Regions from separate parts of the Paenibacillus intestini genome, predicted to be linked through region 3. Evidence: riboswitches for the same ligand, from Rfam matches in the RefSeq annotation. Region 3 holds a riboswitch; each other region holds the start of a gene.
What was found. A riboswitch is a leader RNA that binds a small molecule or an ion and turns the genes downstream of it on or off. The one in region 3 is predicted to bind thiamine pyrophosphate.

Region 1: another riboswitch for thiamine pyrophosphate. It lies ahead of J2T16_RS01400 (thiamine phosphate synthase); the one in region 3 lies ahead of thiC (phosphomethylpyrimidine synthase ThiC).
Region 2: another riboswitch for thiamine pyrophosphate. It lies ahead of thiM (hydroxyethylthiazole kinase); the one in region 3 lies ahead of thiC (phosphomethylpyrimidine synthase ThiC).
Region 4: another riboswitch for thiamine pyrophosphate. It lies ahead of J2T16_RS18845 (ABC transporter substrate-binding protein); the one in region 3 lies ahead of thiC (phosphomethylpyrimidine synthase ThiC).

The regions. Positions count from the first base shown of each region.
Region 1 covers NZ_JAURUN010000001.1:317,679-321,872, forward strand. The annotation lists gene J2T16_RS01390 (hypothetical protein) at 1-171, shown strand, start outside; gene J2T16_RS01395 (ABC-F family ATP-binding cassette domain-containing protein) at 226-1,779, shown strand; TPP riboswitch at 1,819-1,928, shown strand; gene J2T16_RS01400 (thiamine phosphate synthase) at 2,188-2,907, shown strand; gene thiO (glycine oxidase ThiO) at 2,985-4,194, shown strand, end outside.
Region 2 covers NZ_JAURUN010000015.1:6,214-10,407, forward strand. The annotation lists gene thiE (thiamine phosphate synthase) at 1-42, opposite strand, end outside; gene thiD (bifunctional hydroxymethylpyrimidine kinase/phosphomethylpyrimidine kinase) at 42-854, opposite strand; gene thiM (hydroxyethylthiazole kinase) at 854-1,663, opposite strand; TPP riboswitch at 1,820-1,922, opposite strand; gene J2T16_RS26100 (radical SAM/SPASM domain-containing protein) at 2,152-3,033, shown strand; gene J2T16_RS26105 (S-layer homology domain-containing protein) at 3,283-4,194, shown strand, end outside.
Region 3 covers NZ_JAURUN010000019.1:27,638-31,831, reverse strand. The annotation lists gene J2T16_RS27710 (alpha/beta hydrolase) at 1-285, opposite strand, end outside; gene J2T16_RS27705 (IclR family transcriptional regulator) at 708-1,451, shown strand; TPP riboswitch at 1,613-1,726, shown strand; gene thiC (phosphomethylpyrimidine synthase ThiC) at 2,122-3,945, shown strand; gene J2T16_RS27695 (hypothetical protein) at 4,024-4,194, opposite strand, start outside.
Region 4 covers NZ_JAURUN010000007.1:127,704-131,897, reverse strand. The annotation lists gene serS (serine--tRNA ligase) at 1-298, opposite strand, end outside; gene J2T16_RS18855 (hypothetical protein) at 945-1,124, shown strand; gene J2T16_RS18850 (DUF2798 domain-containing protein) at 1,179-1,664, opposite strand; TPP riboswitch at 1,805-1,917, shown strand; gene J2T16_RS18845 (ABC transporter substrate-binding protein) at 2,134-3,174, shown strand; gene J2T16_RS18840 (MTH1187 family thiamine-binding protein) at 3,733-4,023, shown strand; gene J2T16_RS18835 (ABC transporter permease) at 4,023-4,194, shown strand, end outside.

The DNA.
Region 1 (4,194 bases), on a different contig from region 3:
GATCCCGAAACAGGCATAAAATATCATTATCCTGCCACCTGTAACCCCGGTTTTCGTGCTGAAGAGGTGTTTACAACTGCAAGACAGGCAGCGGCCAGAGGTTATTTCGAATATGATTGCTTCGCGCAAGTGTCATTACTTTCAGAAAAGACTGAACCTGTGCTAGAATAGGGTTTTGGAACGTGAACTAAAAGTAATGTATATAGATAGGAGCAGTCTCATCTTATGAGTTTATTGTCAGTAGAGAACGTCAGTCACAATTTTGGAGACCGTACGTTATTTAAAAATGTTTCGTTTCGTCTGCTTGCTGGAGAACGAGTGGGTCTGGTTGGGGCTAATGGTGCCGGAAAATCAACCCTAATGAATATTCTCACCGGAAAATTGCTTAAGGATAGCGGTAAAGTGGAATGGACGCCAAAAGTTCGATATGGCTATTTGGATCAACATACGAAGTTAACACCAGGCAAGACCATTCGTGATGTGCTTAAAGATGCTTTTTTGCCGCTACTGGAACTGGAGAAGCAAATGATGGCCATTACGGATCAGATGGCTGATGCCGATCCAGACAAACTTGAGCAGTTGCTTGAAGAAATGGGAGATATTCAGGAACAGCTTGAACAGGGCGATTTTTATCTGATTGATGTGAAAGTGGAAGAAATGGCAAACGGTTTGGGATTAAATGCAATTGGCCTTGATCGGGATGTTGCAGCTCTCAGTGGTGGACAACGTACGAAAGTCCTGCTTGCAAAATTGTTGTTGGAGAAACCCACTGCCCTTTTGTTGGATGAGCCGACAAACTATCTGGATGTAGAGCATATTGAGTGGCTAACTAGATATTTGAAAGACTACCCATATGCTTTTCTATTGATTTCCCATGATACAGAGTTCATGAATGAAGTGGTTAATGTCATTTATCATCTGGAATTTGCAAAATTGACGCGTTATGCGGCCAACTATGAGAAATTTCTTGAAATGGCGGATATGCAGAAAGCACAGCATATTGATGCCTATGAGAAGCAACAGGAATACATCAAAAAGCAGGAAGATTTCATTCAACGAAACAAAGCTCGAGCTTCGACCTCTGGTCGAGCGAAAAGCCGGGAAAAACAACTTGGAAAGGTCGAGCGAATTGATCGACCAGACGAAGCAGCAAAACCAACATTTAAGTTCAAGGATGCCCGCGCAAGCAGCAAAACCGTTTTTGAAGGTATTGATTTTGAGATCGGTTATACGTATCCATTACTACCTAAGATGACCATGACGATTGAACGTGGTGAAAAGATCGCGATTGTGGGGTGTAACGGGGTAGGTAAATCAACACTGCTTAAAACAATCTTGGGTAAAATAGCGCCAATAAGCGGAAAAACGTTTCTTGGAGATTATTTGGAGACGGCATACTTTGAACAGGAAGTGCGAGCCGGGAATATTACACCGATCGATGATGTATGGAACGAGTTTTCACATCTAACGCAGAACGAGGTGCGAGGACATCTTGCACGTTGCGGGCTCAAAAATGAGCATATTACGCGTCCGCTTAACATGCTGAGCGGGGGGGAGCAAGCCAAAGTCCGTTTGTGCAAACTATTGATGCGTGAGAGCAACTGGGTCTTGTTTGATGAGCCGACAAACCATCTGGATGTAACGGCGAAGGCTGAGCTACAGCGGGCGCTGAAGGAATATAAAGGAACCGTTTTACTTGTATCGCACGAACCGGATTTTTATGAAGGCTGGGTCACCAAAACGTGGGATGTAGAAGAGTGGTCCGAAAAAGCACGATGACAAAAAAAACCGGTTGTGGTAATATAGGCTACAACTTCATATGAACACTGGGGGGGCCGCACGATGCGGCTGAGATGGAAGAATGCGATTCCGGACCCTTTGCACCTGATCTGGATCATACCAGCGTAGGGAAGTGGCGCGTTTCAGCGAAAACGATAGTAATGATTCTTAACGTAAGAACAGGATTTTATTACATCGTGATGCCAAGCGGTTCAATATCAAATAAACAGTTATAGATTTGACTATCAAACTGTTTAACAGGTATTTGTCAGACGCTTGTGATTGAACTGAACCTTTGTTTATACGCAGCCACTCCCCTACGGGAGTGGCTTTTTTGGTTTTATATTTGTCATTACTACTTCTCCAAGCCTGTAGCTGAAAGGAGCGAGAACGAGATTGCATACCTTGATGTTTGATTATGATGCTCATGAATCAGGTAAAACTTCAACAGACCAGTGGTACAAGCGGACAGATAAATCTGTACCAACCTGTGGACTAGAGCAAGACTTTTTTGAGTTACATGTGATATCTACGAATAAAGCGGAACAGTCAGTCATGTTGAAGGCAGCCAAAGATATTTGGCCTTATGTGCATTACATTCATATCCGGGAAAAGCAACTCTCGCAACAGGAATGTTTTAACTGGGCCAAATTGATGGCAGAAGCGGGTGTTCCAGCTTCCCGCATTGTAATCAACGGTGCGAACCTATATTCGTCAGGCTATTTTTATCAAGGGGTACATTGGAGCCAAGATATGCTGGAAAGGGCAAAAGTAATGGTAAAGCCGGAGAACAAGCATGATTTGAGGCTCCGGTTGGGGATATCGGTGCATTCGTTGCATGAAGCGAGAATTGCCGAAGAGTATGGCGCGGATTACCTTTTTTTCGGGCATGTGTACGCAAGTTCAAGCAAACCGGATTCTGTAGCGAGGGGATTAGATGCGTTATCGGAAGTGTGCTCCAGTGTCAAGGTGCCTGTTATTGCAATTGGGGGGATTCAGCCAGGTAACATTCGGGCCGTCAGGTCTGCGGGAGCCAGGGGTGCTGCTGTGATCTCAAGTGTGTTAAAACATGCAAACCCTGCTCATGCTGCTGCGCTTCTTAAACAGGCTGTGGAAGCGGTGAAGTGAATGTTTCTCGATCAAAAAGTTGGAAATGACGCCAACCTAATAAGATCGGAATGTTGTTCAAACAAGGAGATGACAAAATGGTACAGAGAGGACCGAGTCAACCCGAGGAAGTGATCGACTCATCGTGTGAACAAGATAAGTTTAAGCGGCTACCGCTATCCGAAACTTCAACTAAGAAACCAGAAACCTTTCATGCAGAAACAATCATTGTGGGCGGTGGAGTCATAGGCTGTGCGATTGCTTTTGAACTGGCATCCCGAGGTCAGGAAGTACTGCTTGTTGAGCAGTCGGAGATTGCTAGCGGAGCTTCATGTGCAGCTGCCGGCATGCTGGCAGCAGATAGTGAGGATTTTGCTCATCCACTCATGGCACAAGCCGCATATGACAGTAGGGAATTACTTCATAAGCACAAAGAGCAAATATCCGCTTTAACAGGTATGGATCTTGGCTTACGGCGCAACGGATTTATCACACCGTTTCGTTCATACGGTGATCTAAGTAAATACAAGGATAGACGAAATACCACTTCCGGAGTGCAGCAACTTTGGTGGGATCGAAGCACAGTGCAACGAGAAGCGTTGTGGTTGAATCGGGATACGTACGGCGCTTATTACCGATCATTGGAGAGCGAAGTGTTGCCCGTGTCATTGACAAGAGCTTATGCGAGGTCAGCTGAAATGATGGGTGCCCGCATTTTGGAAGGAGTTCAAGATGTTCAGCTGATCGTAGATAAGCATGGTGTTCAAGGGATTAAAACGGCTAAGGGAGAGATGTGTTGCAAACATATTATCATAGCTGCTGGTTTACACGGGGAGCAACTCATGCATCAAGTGGGGATCGTTTTGCCTTCAAGTCCGGTGAAAGGTGAAATTATGGCCGTTCGGTTTACTACAGATCAGGCTGGAGGCAGACCCGATCGCACGGTATATGCAGAAGATGTCTATATTGTTCCGAAAGCAAACGGAGAGGTATGGATCGGAGCAACCAGTTTGCCAGGAAGAAAAGATCACAGCGTATCGGCAAATAGTATGCAACGATTGATTGGAGCGGCAAGTTATTGGGTTCCGGGAATCAAGGAGGCGGACTTTGTGCGGGCATGGGCAGGTATAAGACCTTCCACCCCTGATGGGCTGCCGTATATAGGCAAATGTGAAGGGATTTCGGGCTTGTATGCAGCGTATGGACATTTTCGTAATGGGATATTGCTTAGTGCAATAACAGGTCGCTGGATCGCAGACATGGTAGAGGGCAAGAGTGCCGAAGAGATCGGGATCGAAGCATTTTCGC
Region 2 (4,194 bases), on a different contig from region 3:
CTGCAGCGCGCGGCGGACCGCTTCCGCATCCCATCTGCGCATCAGCGTTCACCCCGCTGTCTGCGCTGGTACGCAAAGTGATTCGTTGGCCCGTGCCCGGCCCCGAATCCCAGCTCATCTTCAATGGCTGCCTGAATGAATGCTCGCGCGGTCGTAACGGCAGCCAGAATAGGGGCACCCTTCGCCAGTTCCGCCGTAATGGCAGCAGAGAACGTGCAGCCGGTTCCATGGGTATGACGTGTCATAACACGAAGGTTCTCCAAATAATGAAAGGAATGCCCGTCATACAGGACATCGATAACCGTACCGCTTCCCGTATCATGTCCTCCTTTAATCAAGGCATATGTTGAACCCATCTGCACCAATTGCTTTGCGGCTTCCTCGCGCTCACTCAGGTTCCGAATCGAACTCCCGATAAGTAGTTCGGCTTCGGGAATGTTAGGTGTGATAACCAAAGCAAGAGGCAGCAGATCTTCCACAAGTGATTGCACAGCCTCCTGCTGGAGCAGAGGTGCACCTCCTTTGGCAACCATCACGGGATCAATAACCAGATTTGACCAGTCGTATTGCTGACATTTTGCCGCAACAAGACGAATAATCTCGGCACTATACAGCATACCTGTCTTGAGGGCACGCGGCTGAAAGTCGACTCCCGTTGAATCAAGTTGCTGGGCAATGCCGTCGTAATCAATCGGAAACACGCCTTGAACCCCTGTAGTGTTCTGCGCGGCGATTGCAGTAATGACCGTCATGCCGTATACACCAAGTTCCTGAAAGGTTTTGAGATCCGCCTGAATTCCTGCACCGCCGCCGTTATCAGACCCGGCAATCGTTAACGCTTGAGCAATATTCATCACACACCTCCACGAATCTGACGGATTTGTGCATGCTCGGAGAACAGCGAAGGTGTCACCTGCGCCAGTTGATTTAACAATTCAATCTGGAAGCTGCCCGGCCCTTGATGAGCCGTTCGTGCTGCGGCCTGTTCGGCAGCTATACCGTAGGTTGAGACGGCTTCCACCACGCTGTTCAGCATGTCGCGCCCCGGCTCGGCAATCGCAGCAAAAGCACCAATGACTGAGCTGAGAAGACAGCCTGCCCCGGTAACTTGGGTGAGCAATGCATGTCCGTTGCTTGTGAGGAAAGTATGATATCCGTCTGTAATAATGTCGTACTGGCCCGTAATAACGACAATACAGTCAAGCTGTTGCGCTGCCCGCTCGGCAATGTCAATCCGGTCTCCTTCGCCAACTCCCGCATCCACACCTTTGATATTCCATGGCACACCAATGACATGAGCCACTTCGGCGACATTGCCTCTTAATACGGTAAGACGAAGCTCACGAACCAGCATCTGTACCGTATCGGTGCGATATGTCGTGGCTCCTGCACCAACAGGATCAAGGACAACAGGCACATGATGTGCATTGGCTGATTGTCCGGCTAGACGTATCGCTTGAACGACCTTTTCATCCAATGTGCCGATGTTCAGAACCACCGCGCCAGCCATTCGAGCGACGTCAGCGACTTCTTCATGAGCATAGGCCATAAACGGAGAGGCTCCGAGGGCAAGCAGACCATTTGCGGTAAAAGGGGCAACCACAAGGTTGGTAATATTATGAACCAAAGGATTGAGTGAACGTACACGTTCAAGATAAGACATCCAAATGACCTCCTTATTTTCAAATGATGGATATGGTTATGAGCGAGACGACTGGCTGAAATACAAAAAAGCCCCACCCATTTCCGGAGAAATGAGCAGAGCTATACGTTTGAACTGAAGTTGATCCCCATCTAGGATAGAGATCCCCTACTGCCAATAAAAGCCGCTCCACTTCCCTCCGCTGGTATAATCCAGATCAGGTTCAAAGGGTCCGAATCGTCGTATTCGTCTCAGCCGCAAGGCTCCCCCAGTGCAAATGTACAAGATATGCAGTTATGTACTCAGCATATATCCATCTTGACTTAATGTAAATAGGGCGAGGATTTAAGCCTTGAAATAGGGATGAAAAATACACTGGACTTTGTTACTGATCCGCTATTCTGATTTACCTTAGCTCGTGAACCCGATATAATGGGGATTGGCTCATATGGCCGTACTACGAATGAGGGCAGGACCGTTGTTCCTCCCGGCAGAATGGGGACCCTGAGTTGAAAACGTTCAAGAAAGTATATATTGAAATTACGAGTATCTGTAATCTGGCATGCAGCTTTTGTCCACAAACGAAGCGAGCCAAAGGATTCATCGACCCTGAAGTCTTTAATAATATATTGGATCAGATCAAACCACACACAAAACATATTTACCTGCACGTCAAAGGGGAACCGCTGCTTCATCCCAAAATTGACCTGTTGCTGGATATGGCTCATGCCAAGGGATTTAAAGTGAACATTACGACCAACGGTACGCTACTGCCAAAGACACAGCATAAATTATTGGGCAAACCTGCACTGAGACAGATGAATTTCTCGCTGCACAGCTTTGACGGCCATGAAGGTTCTACGGATCGTGACGGATATTTGCATAACATCTTGTCTTTTGTTCGTGAAGCGGTGAAACATAACGTCATTGTCTCGTTCAGACTATGGAATCTGACTCAGGATAACTTCACCAATGCTCAGATGAATCGCAATCGGGAGACGCTTGAGGTGCTGGAAAAGGAATTCAATCTGGACTTCCGTATTGAAGAAAAGGTGGTTGCGGGTAGTGGCGTGAAAATTGCACCCAACGTATACCTGAATCAGGACCATGAATTCCAATGGCCAAGCCTCGATGCACCTGAAGATGATGGCAAAGGTTTTTGTCATGCATTACGCAGTCAGGCAGCTGTGCTGGTTGATGGAACCGTGGTTCCATGCTGTTTGGATGGAGAAGGTGTCATCAACCTTGGAAACATCCATGAAAAGTCTTTTTCCGATATTGTGGATGGAGAGCGTGCGAACAATCTGGTATACGGTTTTTCCAAACGGGAAGCTGTAGAAGAACTTTGCCGCAAATGCGGATACCGGCAGCGCTTTGGAGCAGGAGCCTAAAATCATACGACAGATAACTCAAGTGTGTTATTCGGTAATATTCCGAGTAGCACATTTTTTTATTTATTATTAGGAAAGAATAGGCACCATTTGATTCATGATTTCAACTATTATGTAAAATGATAGTCTATTAATCTTGTTTTTATAAATATACATGGTATTATTATCCTACTGATCATAAAAGGGGGAGTAGTTCAAAAGTTACACTTTTGTGTTAATAACGGACGTTTAAGAGGAGTGTGTCGAGTTTTGAATTTAAAATGGAAAAAGTTTAATCGAAAGTTGTCAGCAGTACTCTCTACATCATTGATTGCCTCTATGTTTTCTATGCAATTGCTAGCCTCGGCGGAAGTGGCCCCATCATCTGTAACGTCATTTAAGGATGTTGAACACTCCTATGCCAAAACAGAAATTACGAAGTTAATTGAAAAAGGTATTTTAGCTGGATTTGCGGATGGAACATTTAAACCCTCAGATTCAGTAACACGTGCTCAATTGGCAAAGATTATGGTGGGTGCGCTTCAATTAAAGCCTGACTCTACTGTAGCTAGTTCCTTTAAAGATGTGGAGCAATCCAAATGGTATTCTGGCTATGTATCTGCACTCGTTCAATCTGGTATTGCCCAAGGAACCTCGAAGGATACGTTTTCTCCAGATAAAAAAGTTACGAGAGAGGAACTGGCTGTATTTTTCGTAAGAGCATTCGGCTGGGAAACAAAGAACGCACCAACTCAAACAACAAAGCCACAGCTCGCTGATTTGGATAAAGTATCAGACTGGGCGAAGGATTCTGTGTCACTCGCATATCAATCCGGATTTATTAAAGGTATTGTTCGGAAAGACGGAACAACAACGTTTAATCCAACGGGTGTAGCGGATCGACAAGCATTAGCAAGACTTGCTTATGAGTTTGTCATGAATAAGTCTACATATGATAATATTATGATTCCTGCGAAGACAGACGAAGATACAAACAACTCTAACCCCACAAAACCAGAAACAACGAAGCCTTCTGAAAACAGCAATAAAGGTAACAGTAGCAACAATAGCTCTACCGGGGATAATGGAAATAATAACAACACAGGTGGAAATAATGGAGGAGGTCAACAAACTTCCAGCAAAAACCTTACTTCTCCAGGCACATACACTTTGGGTAACGTA
Region 3 (4,194 bases):
GCCTTGCATGGTTCTGCTACCGTCGGCCGCAGGGAATGTAATGTCCTCATATTTCATGTTTTTGGCCTGCATCGGGTTCGAAAACACCGGTGCGACCGTAGGGTTGGAGAGCACCCAAGCAATATAACCGTGTAAGGCAATAAAACAAAACAACAGAAAAAATACAACGGAGAGCAGCAACGCTACGACAATATGTTTGAACCGAATCAGCCTCGGTGACAACGAAGAGGGCAGATCGGACACTTTGGTATGCAGCGGGGCTTCGCTCTGGGATGTCGGATACATGCACGCCCCTCCTTTGAGTTTCGGTTGAGGATTAATATGGACAAGATCATAACGATATGAAAATAGCATATAGGTACTTTTTAGCACGTATTCATGACAATGGCATCCTAATGCTAAAGTCACGCTTTTGATATTTTATCTAAATTCGTTTCTATCTTTATCGTATGTCCCGATATAGTCAAAGTCAATTGATTGGAGGTATTTGTTACGCAATTGTTATATAGTTCTTAAGATGTAGAGGTAACAATTCCATAGTGTGTAAATTACAGGAGATTACGATGTGCCAATTGGATATCCTTGTTCATTTTTTTGTTTTCAGATCATCTTCAAAACGGTTCTTTTTGGTTTACAGATGAGACCGTTTCTCATATAATTTATGTAACCAAGTTTCATGTGATGAAACATGAGGAGGGCATCATGCCATGGAAGACCGCAAGTTAACCGTCCGGGCTGTAGAACGGGCGCTGGATATATTATTATGTTTTACCACGCGCAGTGATCTTGGACTCACTGAAATTGCTAGTCAGATCGGTTTGCACAAAAGTACGGTACATCGATTGATGGCTACACTGGAGGATCGGGGGTTCGTAATACGTGATGCGGCAACCGAAAAGTATCGGCTAGGTATTCGGATCTGGGAGCTGTCAGCGCATATGTCACGTAGTGACGATCCTGCAATTTTGCTGTTACCTGCAATGGAGAGGCTGCGTGATCGCTTGGGCGAAACCGTAAGTCTCTACCTTCGTGACGGCGGTGAACGGATTCGGATTCAGGCTGTGCAGAGTGATCAGGCGATTCGGCGGGTTGCACCTGTAGGGGTCAGACTGCCGCTTTCCGTAGGAGCCTCCAGCAAAGTATTAATGGCTTTTGCCGCTGATGAGGATCGGGAGGAACTGATGAACGGCCCGGAATGGCCAGTATTTATCGATCCGGCCGTCTATCTGGCACAAATGGAAGACATTCGAGTGAGTGGCTACGCAACCAGCTATGAGGAACGCGAGCCGGGAGCTGCCGCTGTGTCTGTGCCAATTATGGATCGCAGAGGCAACATTGCAGCAGCGCTTTCCGTGTCTGGACCTGTTAGCAGGCTCTCGCAAGAGACATTACATGAGTACGCGCCTGTGTTGAAAGAAGCAGCTGTACAAATGGGACTTATGTTGCCATAGGGGAAGGCTCTTGCATGACGTTTTGCTCGAAAGGAATTTCCTCTCTGGAATATTAAGGTTGAATTTAAGCCCAGATTACGCTACTCTGTAATGGACGACCCAGCGGGGTCGGTTGAATGTCATATTTTAAGTTGAACAGCGGCTTGATTGTCGCAATACGTTTACGTTACTGGGGGAGTCCGAATTGTCCGGACTGAGACGGGATCGCATGAGATCCCGGACCCTTTGCACCTGATCTGGATCATACCAGCGTAGGGAAGTAATCGGCCATATGACCACAAACACCACAGACGTTAACACGGGATCCATGCTGTATTGCAGTAGATGGCTCTTGTTGCGTGTATGGTGATGGACATTAGTCGGTTCCTTCGGAACCGGCTTTTTTTATTTACAGCGGCAAGCAGAGATTCAGTTGTTGTGTTTCACCTTGGAAGTGACAGCACAATAATTGCGGCGTATATGCCTGTACTTCTAAGAGAAGTGATCTCGTGTTCGTGCTCATGCTGATTGTACATAAAAGTTGTCTTTTGGATCATTCTAGCTGCTTATGCAGGATCAATCCTGCTGTGCTTCTGTGCTCTGCTTTTTCCAGACAGGTGTGGTAAGTCAAAGCTGTCACATTGGTGGACGATATGGGCAAATGAAGATCACAGAGGAGGAAACAGGAGACATGAATACAGGTAACCAAACGGGGCAACAGACGGGAATAGAGGAAACAGGGCGCGATGGTCATCCGGTGGAAAAGAAAACCGGAGCGGCTGAAGGGGTTCAACCCTTCCCGGGTAGCCGCAAAGTCTACATTCAGGGCTCACGACCGGACATTGCTGTACCGGAGCGTGAAATTGCCCTTCATGATACGAATACTCCCCAAGGGGTGGAGCATAATGAGCCGCTGCGTGTCTACGATACGAGCGGACCGATGACCGATCCCGAATTCCAGATGGATATTCGGAAGGGATTACCTGCGCTCCGAAATCACTGGATTATGGAGCGCGGTGACGTTGAAGCATATGAGGGCCGCGCAGTGAAGCCGGAGGATAACGGATTGAAGCCTGGAGGACGGAGAGCCGGGGCAGAAGAATACCCTGGATTCCGCGGTCAACCGCTACGTGCTCAGGATGGGCGCTCTGTCACACAGATGCATTATGCGCGGCAGGGCTTGATTACGCCCGAGATGGAGTACGCCGCTATTCGTGAAGGCGTAGAGCCTGAATTCGTGCGGCAGGAGCTGGCGAGCGGCAGGGCGATTCTTCCATCCAACATCAATCACCCGGAGAGTGAGCCGATGCTGATTGGGCGTCATTTTCACGTGAAGATCAACGCCAACATAGGCAATTCCGCTGTATCTTCCTCCATCGAGGAGGAGGTGGAGAAGATGACCTGGGCTGTTCGCTGGGGATCGGATACGGTAATGGATCTCTCCACAGGCAGAGACATTCATACCACGCGGGAATGGATCATCCGTAACTCCCCGGTGCCGATTGGTACGGTGCCGCTCTATCAGGCGCTGGAGAAGGTAAATGGCGAGGCGGAGGCACTCACTTGGGAGTTGTACCGGGATACGCTGATTGAACAGGCGGAGCAGGGCGTGGACTATTTTACAATTCATGCGGGTGTGTTGCTCCGATATATTCCGATGACAGCGAAAAGGATGACGGGTATTGTGTCTAGAGGCGGGTCAATTATGGCGGCGTGGTGCCTGGCACATCATCAGGAGAACTTTTTGTACACTCATTTTGAAGAAATCTGCGAGATTATGAAAAGGTATGACGTTGCTTTCTCCCTCGGGGACGGACTGCGTCCAGGTAGCATCTACGATGCCAACGATGAAGCACAGATGGCGGAGCTCGCCACACTTGGGGAATTAACGCAGATTGCATGGAAGCATGATGTGCAGGTGATGATTGAAGGGCCGGGGCATGTGCCGATGCACAAGATCAAGGAGAATGTGGATTTGCAGATGGAGATCTGCCAGGAAGCGCCGTTTTATACGCTCGGGCCACTGACCACAGACATCGCACCGGGATATGATCATATTACGTCTGCGATTGGGGCAGCGATGATTGGCTGGTTTGGTACGTCTATGCTCTGCTATGTCACTCCAAAGGAGCATCTGGGGCTTCCGAACAAGGATGATGTACGTGAAGGGGTTATCGCTTATAAAATAGCTGCCCATGCCGCAGACCTAGCCAAAGGCCACCCACGCGCTCAGCGCCGGGATGATGCACTGTCGAAGGCACGCTTCGAGTTCCGCTGGAGAGATCAGTTTAACCTGTCACTTGACCCAGAACGGGCACTGTCTTACCACGATGAGACGTTACCCGCAGAAGGGGCGAAGGAAGCACATTTCTGTTCCATGTGCGGACCGAAGTTCTGCAGTATGCGCATCACGCAGGACATCCGTGCCTTTGCCGCAGATCGCGGCCTGAACGATGATGAAGCAGTAGCCGCCGGGATGCAGGCGAAGGCTGAGGAGTATCGGGCGAGGTCGTAAGCTTCCACAACTGAAAAAAGTGACCCGACAGGACTGTAGTGCCTGAGCTTGGGTCACTTTTTTATGTTAAGTTGTAGGTTACTCGTAATATCCTTTTGCATAGACGGCTGCGGTTGAGAAGCAGAGATGTTTCATTTCATCCTGTTGATTTTCAGGCGGCATCTCCAGGAACCACGGCTCCTTCATATCTTCTCGGGTCATGGGTACCGGACGCCACAGGATCAAACCGATCTGATCGAACTGGAAACT
Region 4 (4,194 bases), on a different contig from region 3:
TGGTCACTTCCTCCTGGATTACCGCCAGCTTGGCTTCCTCTTGCTCCAGCTGTTCATTCAATTGTTTAACCTGTGCCCGCATCTTCTCCGCTTGCTCACGCTCACCCGACTGCATGAGCTTCCCGATCTCAGCCGATAGTGTATTACGCTGACGACGCGATTCTTCTGTTTGCTGCAAAAGTACCTTGCGCTCGTCATCCCGCTGTAGTAACACAGCAATATCCACCTTGATCTTTTTCCCGTCTGCCGCCGCCTGAACCTCTTCTGCATGTGCACGAACCCACTTCATGTCTAACATGATCACCGTCTCCTTTGGCTAAAAAAATACAAAGAGCGCCCTCATCCCTTGGGACGAGGAGCGCTCTGCTCGCGGTGCCACCCAACTTGCCAAATCAGTTCAAATCTCCTGATCAGCCTCTTGGTCCGCGATAACGGGCGGTTCCGGTTAACTTGGGATAATTTCAATTCGCTCCCTGGCGAAAACGCCTCTGAGTTGGATTCTCTTCAACGGCATGATCCGATCTGTAATTGTGTTTCTCAGTATATACGAAGACAGAACAACATTGCAACTCATATATGCCCGTTTACGTATCTTTCCAAAGCTGGATCAAGTACAATTGAAATAACTTCTAAAACAACAAGGGGTGAATTTATGTTTTTCTTCATCATCTTTCTGTTGATTAGTTTATTCGGACTCGTCTTTGGAATCAGAGCCCTGCTCATACCGAATTCCTGGCCTTTCAACCGGAATAAAGACGAGTTAATACTTTCCGACATCATACGTATTAAATTCAGAGGTATTTTCCTTCTTGCAATTAGTATCGTCATGGCTTTAGCTTCCATTAAACAATTAGTCGAGTAACCGTTTTTCAAATATATATGAGTTGTCCTATATAACAGTTCAGACTATGGTAAATTAAGCTGTCGAGGGGAGAAGATATTGCATGAATATGGACCCAAACCATCTGAATTCATCCGAGGGCGAAGCCGCCAAACAAAGAGCAGATGAACTTGCCCGCCAAGCCCAGCGAGGTTCATGGTTGAGCGGAGTTTTCACTACCATCATTATTGCCGCTGTGGTTATTGGTATTTTGTTTTGGATCGCTTACGCTAGAACTTCTTAAACCACAGGATTGCCCAGGAAATACTTTTGTTATGATGGATAACGATACGATGATTTAAACCGACGCAACGGCTGCTGGTTCCTTGAACAACTTGCCAAATACATAACGCACTAGCGGCCCGAGTACAATCAACTGATAAGGCAATGCCAGACCGAAGTTACGTACAATCGTATGAAGATACGCATTGATTACGGAATCTCCTTCTAGCTGACCTGCAGTATAGGCTGTAATGATGCCATATAAAGACATGAGCAAAACCATGCCGATTACCATGAAAAAGGACATCGTAACTACACCTTTAATTTTACTCGACCTCGCAAATGAGAAGGAAAATGTGATTTTTCTCGCTATCGGTCCCACGATGAACGACTCCACCAAAAAGGCGATGGCAAAACAGATTACAAATTGGAGCAATAGCTGCGGCACGGACATCTGACTTAACATCCCCGTATGCCATAGATTGAAGGTCATCATCACTACGACCATTCCTGTACACATCATAAGTCCAAAAATCACTTGTTGTTTCTTGCTTACTGGCAATACACTCATCCTTTCTGTAACTTGGATCATTATAGACAATCGGGCTACACTCACATAAGTGAACATTCTGTGAACGATTTACCGACTAGACACACTCCCGTCACTGGCCTATAATTACACCTAGTAATGCCCGTAACTTCATAGTTTCCCAGGGGAGTCGGAATTGGCCGGCTGAGAGTGTATCCCATCAAGATACTAACCCTTAGACCTGATCTGGATCATGCCAGCGTAGGAATCGGAGTATATTGCAACGGCACAGCTATAAGCTGAACGCCACTCTCTCACGCCTGCACGCGTCCCAGATTACGGGGCGCTTTTTTTGTTTTCTTTTGACAAGCAGAAACAGAAAAATGACGTTATTCGGATAACCCGCACGTATAAATCCGTCGATTTATGCAAAGGGATTGGATATGAAGCCAAGGAGTACCCCCGTGCCATCCGGCCGGACATACCGAAGGAGAGAAACACGATGAAATGGCGTAAAACGATGGGAATGTTACTCATGTGTGTGCTACTCGTTACCGTAGCTGCATGTGGTGGCAAAGAAGCCGCTCCAACAGAGCAGCAAGGTGCGACAGGTTCGGACCAAACCAACCAGGGGAGCGGTACTGCACGGAAAGATGTAAAGGTCGTGCTCGACTGGACTCCAAATACGAATCATACCGGTCTGTATGCAGCGGTGGACCAAGGTTTTTATAAAGCAGCAGGTTTAAATGTGGAGATTGTACAGCCAGGAGCCGGCGGTGCGGATACGATGGTTGCCTCGGGTGAGGTACCGTTTGGCGTCAGTTATCAGGAAAGTGTAACTCAGGCGCGTACGCAGGACGTTCCCCTTGTGTCGATTGCCGCAGTTATTCAGCATAATACATCCGGTTTTGCCGCTCCAGTGGATCGTAAGATCAAATCACCCAAAGACTTTGAAGGTAAAACTTACGGCGGCTGGGGTTCCCCGGTGGAAGAAGCGGTGATGCAATCCATTATGGAGGGCGAAGGTGCTGACGTATCCAAAGTCAAAAAGATTAACATGGGCGATGCCGACTTCTTCACAGCTGTGAAACGGGACATCGACTTTGCGTGGATTTTCTATGCCTGGACAGGAATTGAGGCTGAATTACGCGGGGAACCGATTGACATGTTATATGTGAAGGATTATGCCAAAGCGCTGGACTATTACACCCCTGTACTCGTGACCAATGAACAGACGATTCAGAAAGACCCTGAACTGGTGAGAGCTTTCCTGAAGGCCACTTCTGAAGGATATCAATATGCGATTGATCACCCTGAAGAAGCAGCGAACATTTTGATCAAAGCTGTTCCCGACCTGGACAAAGAATTAGTACTCGCAAGTCAAAAGTGGCTCAGCCCGAAATACAAAGATGATGCCCCTCGCTGGGGTGAACAAAAGGAAGAGGTGTGGAAGAACTACACCGACTGGATGTTCAGCAAGAAACTGCTGGATAAAGAGATTGATGTAACGAAAGCATACACCAACGAATTTTTACCACAGTAATATTAAATCTAAATGTAACCATGAACTTTGATATTTACACGTTTTGAACGAAGAGGACAGGAAAAACTTGAAGAAGCGAAGCGATCACTTATAGGGCTTTCTATGGAAAGCTACCTCAGAAGTACGCTTTCTCTTGAATTTTTTCCACAGCTTAATGGATAAGTTGAATTTTTTGTACACAAGAAACGGAGAGGACAGAACCCTTCTAAAGAAGCGAAGCAGTCACCCGCATCCCCGAATTTACTCGTCTTGATAATTTAAACTATTTATTTACACCATAACGGAGAGGACAGAAAAAACCTGAAAAAGCGGAGCGGTCGCCTTTATCACCGGATTTTCCCCTTTGGAAAAGGGAATCAAAAAAATCTGGGGATAACAGGGATTGGAAGGTTATTCTGTCATTGAAGTGTCCGTGTAGACATTGAAATATTTTTATAAGATGAATTTAAAAATTCGGGGATAACAGCGATCTAGGGAGGGAACTGCAATCGGAGTGGTATAGAGTACAACGACCATATCTACTTATCCACCCACACCCGAAAGGAGCATTAATCTCTCATGGCAAGTACATTACTCAGTATTCAGGTTATTCCCAAAACACCGAACGGCGAGAACTCCTATCCATACGTAGACCGTGCCATCGAAGTGATTCAGCAATCCGGCCTGAAATATCAGGTCAATGCGCTAGATACCACCATGGAAGGCGAACTGGATGAACTGCTGGAGGTTGTTCGCAAAATGCACGAGGTGCTTGTGGAAGCCGGTAGTCCAAGTATCATCTCCCAGATCAAAATCGCACATAGCCCGGACGGATTCAGCATGGATACACTGACGGAGAAATATCGCTAATGTTTACCTATTTCAGAAGTGTATGGCCGCCCCTTGTGGCGGTTATTCTCTTTATTGCGATATGGCAAGGGGCCGTCTCCCTATTCCACATTGAGAAATGGATGTTGCCCGCCCCGTCCGATATCGCTCGCGAAGCAGCGTCTCAGGCTGACCGATTGGGTATGCACGCCT